DNA from 2 places in the Tardiphaga sp. OK245 genome. Region 2 is predicted to be linked to the other one. Evidence: predicted binding sites of a transcription regulator. Region 2 holds the regulator's gene; the other holds the start of a gene.

Region 1 (4,303 bases), on a different contig from region 2:
TGGTCGCCTTTGCGATCATGACCGCACTGTTGCTGGTCGTGCCGCTCACTGGCGTCTATCCGTTCTTCGTGATGCAGGCGCTCTGCTTCGCGCTGCTCGCCTGTGCCTTCAACCTTTTGATCGGCTATGGCGGTCTGCTGTCGTTCGGCCACGCGATGTTCCTGGGCACCGCCGGCTACTGTACGGCGCATGCGCTGAAAGTGTGGGGCCTGACGCCCGAACTCGGCATCGTCGTCGGTGTCGTCGCCGCCGCTGCGCTCAGCGTCGTCACTGGCCTGATCGCCATTCGTCGTCAGGGCATCTACTTCGCCATGATCACGCTGGCGCTGTCGCAGCTCCTGTACTTCGTCTATCTGCAAACGCCGTTCACCCATGGTGAAGACGGTATCCAGGGCATTCCGCAGGGCACGCTGTTCGGCCTGTTCAATCTCTCGAAGCCGATCACGCTGTATTACGTGATCCTGGCCGGCTTCACGCTGGGCTTCCTGATCATCTACCGCGCCATTAACTCGCCCTTCGGCGAGGTGCTCAAGGCGATCCGTGAGAACGAGCCGCGTGCGGTGTCGCTGGGCTACAAGACCGATCAATACAAGCTGCTGGCCTATATCCTGTCCGGCACGCTTGCGGGCTTCGCCGGCGCGCTGAAGGTGTTCGTGGCACAGAACGCCTCGCTCACCGACGTGCATTGGAGCATGTCCGGTGAAATCGTGCTGATCACGCTGGTCGGCGGCCTCGGCACGCTGTTCGGGCCTGTGGTGGGCGCCTTTGTGATCATCGCTATGCAGCAATATCTCGCCGGCTTCGGCCAGTGGGTGACGGTGATCCAGGGCGTGATCTTTGTGGTCTGCGTGCTGACCTTCCGCCGCGGCGTCATTGGCGAAATCGCGCATTACTTCAAGCGGTCGCTGTAGTTCACCGTTGTCATACTTCTCCGACCCGGAGGCAGTGGCACGCTATGCGGAAGGCCCGGTGCGGCAAGTGCCGGGCTTCCTCGGCTTGCTGCAGATGGCGCGTATTCTCCTTGCGGAACGGGCACCGAATGACGCCCATGTGCTCGTGCTTGGCGCGGGTGGTGGGCTGGAGTTGAAGGCCTTTGCCGAGACGCACCCCGGATGGCGCTTTTGCGGCGTCGATCCATCGGCCGAGATGCTGGGACTGGCCAAGCGCACGCTCGGTCCGCTCGCGTCACGCGTCGATCTCCATGAAGGCTATATAGACGGCGCGCCCGAGGGGCCGTTCGATGCGGCGACCTGCATCCTGACCCTGCATTTCATCCCGGAGGAGGAGCGTCGACGCACGCTGGCCGAGGTGCACCGGCGGCTCAAGCCGGGCGCTCCCTTCGTCGTCGCCCACCACAGCTTTCCCCAGCACGACGGAGAAAAGGCCAGATGGTTGTCCCGTTACGCAGCTTTTGCGGCGGCATCCGGCGTACTGGCCGCCAATACGGAGAATGCGATCTCGGCGATCGGCGAACGCTTGCCGCTGCTGTCGCCGGAGCAGGACGAAGCCCTGCTGTGGGACGCAGGCTTCACCGACGTTGCCCTGTTTTATGCGGGGTTCACGTTCAGGGGCTGGGTCGCCTACAAGGCGTAGCGCCGTCAACGGTTGGGCCGACCTTGCGCCGCGGCGTCATCGGCGAAATCGCGCATTACTTCAAGCGGTCGCTCTAAATCCAGGCACTGCCTCAGGAAAAGCAGGCTGTCATAAAGCGGTGGATGATCGGGCCTAAAAGGTGCGTGATTGCCCGTCTTGGCCGGAAATGCTTTATGACATCCGTGTGACACAGGGCCGCCGGCGGTGGCCCCGCGGGACCATGTCCGCCATCTGGCGGTCCGGTCGCTGCGTTTTCCTGACAGTTGGATGAGATGATGCTGCGCTGGTTCCGGTCCTTTCTGCCCCGGGAGGAAAGGTTTTTCGACCTGTTCGCCCGCCATTCAGTGACCGTGGTCGAGGGCTCCAAGGCGCTTGCGGGGATGCTGGAAGGCGGCGACGAGACGCCGGTCTACTGCCAGCGTGTCAACCAGTTCGAGAACGACGCCGACGCCATCACCCGCGAGGTGCTGACCGCCGTTCGCCGCACTTTCATCACGCCGTTCGATCGCGTCGACATCAAGAACCTCATCACGGCGATGGACGATTCCATCGACCAGATGCAGCAGACGGCGAAAGCGGTGATGCTGTTCGAGGTGCGCCAGTTCGAGCCGCCGATGCGCGAGATCGGCACGCTGCTGGTGGAATGCGCCAACCTTGTCGGCCGCGCGGTGCCGCTGATGAGCGCCATCGGCGACAATGTCGGCCTGCTCACCGCGATCACCGAGGAAGTCGGCAAGCTCGAAGGCCGCGTCGACGATCTGCACGACATCGGGCTCAAGGAGCTCTTTCTCAAGCATCGCGACGCCAACACCATGGATTTCGTGGTCGGCGCCGAGATTTACAAGCACCTTGAAAAGGTGGCCGACCGCTTCGACGACGTCGCGAACGAGATCAACAGCATCGTCATCGAACAAGTATAAGGCAGGGCCATCAGGTGGACGCCACGCTCGCCTTTCCGGTGCTGATCGGCCTCATCGCCATCGCATTGCTGTTCGACTTTCTCAACGGCCTGCATGACGCTGCCAACTCGATCGCGACGATCGTCTCGACGCGCGTGCTGCGGCCGCAATATGCCGTGCTGTGGGCGGCATTCTTCAACTTCATCGCCTTCCTGGTGTTCGGTCTGCATGTCGCCAACACCATCGGCACCGGGATCATCGAGCCCAGCGTCATCGATCCCGCGGTGATCTTTGCGGCCCTGATGGGCGCCATCGTCTGGAATGTGATCACCTGGGGCCTCGGCATTCCCTCGAGCTCGTCGCATGCGCTGATCGGTGGTTTGCTCGGGGCAGGTGTCGCCAAGGCAGGACTCTCGGCAGCCTTATGGACCGGGCTGTCCAAGGCGCTGCTGGCCATTGTGCTGTCGCCGCTGGTGGGCTTCCTGCTGGCGCTGGTGCTGGTGGCCATCGTGTCATGGGCGTCGGTGCGCTCGACGCCTTTCGCCGTGGACCGCGCCTTCCGCATTCTGCAGTTCGTCTCGGCCTCGCTGTATTCGCTCGGCCATGGCGGCAATGATGCGCAGAAGACCATGGGCATCATCGCGGTGCTGCTCTATTCGCAGGGCCATCTCGGCACGGAGTTTTCCGTGCCGTTCTGGGTCGTGCTGTCATGTCAGGCGGCGATGGCGCTGGGCACGCTGATGGGCGGCTGGCGCATCGTCCGCACCATGGGTCTGCGCATCACCAAGCTCACGCCGATGCAGGGCTTCTGCGCCGAGACCGGCGGTGCGGCGACGCTATTCGCGGCGACGTTCCTCGGCGTTCCCGTCTCGACCACACATACCATCACCGGCGCGATCGTCGGCGTCGGCGCAGCCCGTCGCGTATCAGCGGTGCGCTGGAACGTGGCAAGTTCGATCGTCTATGCCTGGGTGATCACGATCCCGGCCGCGGCGATCGTCGCCGCGGCGACCTGGTGGATCGTGAAGCTGTTGCATCTGAGCTTTATCTGACGCAGGTCACGACACCAGCTTCAGTCCCGCAATGCCCGCCACGATCAGCCCGATACAGGTGATCCGCGCCACGGTGGCCGGGTCGCCGAACAAGTACATGCCCAGCGCTGCGGTGCCGACCGCCCCGATGCCGGTCCACACCGCATAGGCGGTTCCCATCGGCAGTTCCTTGAGGGCGAGGGCGAGCATGCCGACGGATGCGGTCATGCTGATGAGGGTGAGGACGGAGGGGACGAGGCGGGTGAAGCCTTCGGTATATTTGAGCCCGACGGCCCAGCCGACTTCAAGCAGACCCGCAACGAACAACAATAGCCAAGCCATGGGATGACCCCTGTAAACAGGCAGGGCCGTCCCTGCAGATGATGATGATTTGGAGGTCGTCCTCGCAGGGGTTATATGGGACCCACGCAGCCGGATCGCAACGCGGCCGATGGTCGCCACTTCGGCCAGTTTCCCGCCCAAAATCCCTTGATTGCGCCCGTTTTCCCTGCCACAGGCACGTTTATGTCCGATATCGCCCTTTCCGCCGACTCAGCCGCGCGTTCCCCGCTTGCCACTGAGGTCGCCCGCCGCCGCACTTTCGCGATCATCTCGCATCCTGACGCCGGCAAGACCACGCTGACCGAAAAGCTGCTGCTGTTCGGCGGCGCCATCAATCTGGCGGGCCAGGTCAAGGCCAAGGGCGAGCGCCGCAACACGCGTTCTGACTGGATGAAGATCGAGCGCGACCGCGGCATCTCCGTCGTCACCTCGGTGATG
Region 2 (4,303 bases):
ACCGAGGGCCACGCAGGCCTGTTCCAGCCGCTGCACGGCCTGCTCGATCTCGGACTCGCTGACGATCAGCGGCGGCAGGAAGCGCACGACATTATCGCCGGCGCCGACGGTCAGCAGCTTCGCGTCACGCAATGCGGCCACGAGATCACCAGCCGGCACGACAGCCTTGAGGCCGATCAGCAGACCTTCGCCGCGCACTTCGCTGAGCACATCAGGGTGGCCGTCGACCACGCCCGCGAGTTTCTGTTTGAGCAGCAGCGACATCTTCTTCACATGGTCGAAGAAACCGGGCTTCAGCATGATATCGAGCACGGAATTCGCGGCAGCGACCGCCAGCGGATTGCCACCGAAGGTCGAGCCGTGCGAGCCGGGCGCCATGCCTTCGGCCGCTTCCGCCGTGACGAGACACGCGCCGATCGGGAAGCCGCCGCCAAGCGCCTTGGCCAGCGACATCACGTCGGGCGTCACACCAATGCGCTGATAGGCGAACAACTCGCCGGTGCGGCCCATACCGGTCTGCACTTCGTCGAAGATCAGCAGGATGCCGTTCTTGTCGCAGAGTTCGCGCAGCGCGCCGAAGAACGCGTTGCTCGGCGCACGCACGCCGCCCTCACCCTGCAGCGGCTCGATGAGAATGCCGGCGGTGTTCGGGCCGATCGCCTTCTTCACCGCTTCGATATCGCCGAGCGGCAACTGATCGAAGCCGTCGAGCGGCGTGCCGTAGCCTTCGAGATATTTGGCAGCGCCGGTCGCCGCGAGCGTGCCGAGGGTGCGGCCATGGAACGCGCCTTCAAAGGTGATGATGCGCGTGCGCTCGGGATGGCCCTTGGAGAAATGATAGTGCCGGGTCACCTTGATCGCGCATTCCATCGCTTCCGCACCCGAATTGGCGAAGAACACGAAATCCGCAAAGCTCTGTTCGCACAGCCGGGCGGCGAGACGCTCGCCGTCCGGGCTCTTGAACAGGTTCGACATATGCCAGAGCTTGGTGGCCTGCTCCTGCAATGCGGCGACCATATGTGGGTGCGCATGGCCCAGCGCGTTCACGGCAACGCCGCTGGTGAAGTCGAGATAGCGCTCGCCATCGGTTCCAATCAGCCACGCGCCTTCACCGCGCTCGAAAGCGACATCCGCACGCGCGAAAACAGGCAGCAAGTGAGCCTGAGAGAGGGGCGAAGACGTTGCGTTGCTGGTCATAACCGATCCGATCGAAAAGACTGCGGCCGCGTCGATGACAACTGTGCGAAATCGAACAACGGACCCTAGAAACGAAACGTGCCGCCCTTCTCGGGCGGCACGTGGGCATTATTCTATGTGTGCTGTGAAGACTGTCAACCGCGCACTGCGGCTTTCGAGTCACACGGAGTCGCAGAAAAAGCCGATTTTGCAGCTTTATTTGCAGAAGCATGTGGACGCGGCATGCCCGACTCTTGCGCGCGAGTCACGGCATATTGTAGCTTTTGCCTCGTCGGATACGACATCTCGTGCGGCGGTAGATCCTTTTGACACATCCAGTGCGGCGTAACAGCCGGACGCGAAATTCGCGCCCGGTGAGCGCTAAAGGATTCTGACCGCAGGGATTTTTGAAGTCTCAACTCGCAGCGCTGCCCGGTCAGGCCGGCGCTCACGAAGGGAAAACGGCGATGACGGTAATGACATGGACCGACGATCGCGTCGAACAGTTGAAGAAACTCTGGGAAGGCGGCCTTTCCGCCAGCCAGATCGCTGCGGAACTCGGTAACGTGACCCGCAACGCCGTGATCGGCAAGGTGCACCGCCTTGGCCTGTCCGGCCGTGCCAAGAGCCCCTCCTCGGCAGCTCCGCGGCAGCGCAAGGCGCGCCCGGCACAGCAGATGGTGCGCGTCGCCCGCCCGATGGCCCGTGGCAACACAGCATTGGCCCATAACTACGAGATCGAGGCCGAGCCCGACCCGATCGCCTATGACAACATCGTGCCGATCAGCCAGCGCCTGTCGCTGGTCGAACTCAACGAAGCCACCTGCCATTGGCCAATCGGCGATCCGTCGAGCGCGGACTTCTACTTCTGCGGTGGCAAGGCCCTGGCCGGCGCCCCCTATTGCGCACATCACTCGCGCATCGCCTATCAGCCGGCCAGCGACCGCCGCCGCGCGGTGCCGAAGCCGACGCGCTGAGCTGGAAAGCATCTAAACCAAATGAAAATGCCCGGCGATGAGCCGGGCATTTTTTGTTTGGGGGCTTCTAACCTCGCCCCGCTTGCGGGGAAGAAGGAAGATACCTACTCCGCCGCCTTGTCGAACCGGTCGTCCAGCGCGTAGCCGGCGCCGCGCACGGTGCGGATCGGATCTGGCTCACCGGCGGGGTTGAGCAGCTTGCGCAGGCGGCCGATATGCACGTCGACGGTGCGCTCGTCGATATAGATGTCGCGGCCCCAGACGCTGTCGAGCAACTGTTCGCGGCTGAACACGCGGCCCGGATGTTCCAGGAAGAACTCCAGCAGGCGATATTCGGTCGGACCGAGATCGATCGGACGGCTTGAGCGCACGACGCGGCGCTTGTCACGGTCAAGTTCGATGTCGCCAAACGCCAAAACGGTAGCGAGACGCTCGGGAGCTGCACGACGCAGCAGGCCCTTCACGCGGGCCAGGAGCTCCGGCACGGAGAACGGCTTGACGATGTAGTCGTCGGCACCAGTGGCGAGACCGCGAACGCGCTCGCTCTCTTCGCCACGCGCCGTCAGCATGATGATCGGCAATGCCTTGGTTTCGGGCCGTGCGCGCAAGCGGCGGCACAGTTCGATGCCGGACAGGCCCGGCAGCATCCAGTCGAGCACCACGAGATCCGGCACCCGCTCCTTCAAGCGGGTGTCGGCATCGTCGCCGCGAGCGACGGTTTCAACATCATAGCCTTCGGCGTCGAGGTTGTAGCGAAGCAGCGTCGTTAGCGCCTCTTCATCTTCCACAACCAGAATGCGTGCATTCACAGCCATCTTGATCAATACCCTCAGTGACGTCCGACAAGTTTTTAAATCATGATCCTTGCGGAAGACTGGCTCCCACTTTTCCGGATCATGCTTCAGACCGTCGGCGTATTCGCGAATGTGGTCATGTCGCCCTTCGGGCGCTTGTCGAGGATTTGCTGGCCCTCGATCATGTAGAACACGGTTTCCGCAATATTGGTGGCATGGTCACCGATCCGCTCGATGTTCTTGGCGCAGAACATCAGGTGGATACAGAACGAAATGTTACGCGGGTCTTCCATCATATAGGTCAGGAGTTCGCGGAACAGCGAGGTGCAGATCGCGTCGATTTCCTCGTCGCCCTTCCACACCGTCATCGCGGCGGGCAGATCATGTGCGGCATAGGCGTCGAGCACGGCCTTGACCTGGGTGGTCACGAGGTCGGTCATGTGCTCGAGGCCGCGGATCAGCTTCAGCGGATGGAAGTCGCTGTCGAGTGCATTGACGCGCTTACCGATATTCTTGGAGAGATCGCCGATGCGTTCCAGATCGGTAGCGACGCGCAGCGCGCCGACGATCTCGCGCAAATCGACAGCCATTGGCTGGCGCTTGGCGATGGTCAGCACGGCGCGCTCTTCGATCGTGCGCTGCAACTGGTCGATCTCGGAGTCAGTGGCGACGACGCGCGCACCGAGCGCGACGTCCCGGCGGATCAGCGCGTCGACGGATTCGACGATCTGCCGTTCCGCGAGGCCACCCATCTCGGCAACGAGACGGGTCAGCTCCTGCAGATCGTCGTCGAAAGCCTTGGTGGTGTGTTCAAAAGCCATCTCAAATTCCTCCCGCGAATATGTCGCGTCAGCCGAAGCGGCCGGTGATGTAATCCTGGGTGCGGCGATCGGTCGGCGACGTGAAGATCTTGTTGGTCTGATCGAACTCGATCAACTCGCCGAGATACATGAAGGCTGTGCTGTCGGAGACGCGGGCAGCCTGCTGCATGTTATGGGTCACGATCGCGATCGTGTACTGATCCTTCAACTCGTCGATCAGCTCCTCGATCTTCGCAGTCGAGATCGGATCCAGCGCCGAGCACGGCTCGTCGAACAGGATCACTTCCGGCCGCACCGCGATGGTGCGCGCGATGCACAGGCGCTGCTGCTGACCACCCGACAGGCTGAGGCCCGACGCGTTGAGCTTGTCCTTGACTTCGTTCCAGAGTGCACCGCCGCGCAGCGCCCTCTCGACGCGGATGTCCATCTCCGACTTGGAGATCTTTTCGTAGAGGCGGATACCGAAGGCGATGTTTTCGTAAATCGTCATCGGGAACGGAGTCGGCTTCTGGAACACCATGCCGACGCGGGCGCG

What was found. Region 2 encodes PhoB, which activates phosphate uptake and scavenging genes when phosphate is short. Its sites were predicted from a motif close to TGTCATNNANCTGTCAT; they were not measured.
Region 1: a site for PhoB is predicted at 1,850-1,866, ahead of BLW80_RS12640 (DUF47 domain-containing protein). Genes of this name have one in related genera too.

Annotation. Positions count from the first base shown of each region.
Region 1 is NZ_FNWZ01000003.1:4,404-8,706, forward strand. Features, by position in the region: gene BLW80_RS12630 (branched-chain amino acid ABC transporter permease) at 1-911, shown strand, start outside; gene BLW80_RS12635 (class I SAM-dependent methyltransferase) at 919-1,593, shown strand; gene BLW80_RS12640 (DUF47 domain-containing protein) at 1,869-2,513, shown strand; gene BLW80_RS12645 (inorganic phosphate transporter) at 2,528-3,544, shown strand; gene sugE (quaternary ammonium compound efflux SMR transporter SugE) at 3,551-3,865, opposite strand; gene BLW80_RS12655 (peptide chain release factor 3) at 4,049-4,303, shown strand, end outside.
Region 2 is NZ_FNWZ01000002.1:1,135,181-1,139,483, reverse strand. Features, by position in the region: gene BLW80_RS12035 (aspartate aminotransferase family protein) at 1-1,197, opposite strand, end outside; gene BLW80_RS12030 (GcrA family cell cycle regulator) at 1,644-2,153, shown strand; gene phoB (phosphate regulon transcriptional regulator PhoB) at 2,258-2,962, opposite strand; gene phoU (phosphate signaling complex protein PhoU) at 3,055-3,768, opposite strand; gene pstB (phosphate ABC transporter ATP-binding protein PstB) at 3,797-4,303, opposite strand, start outside.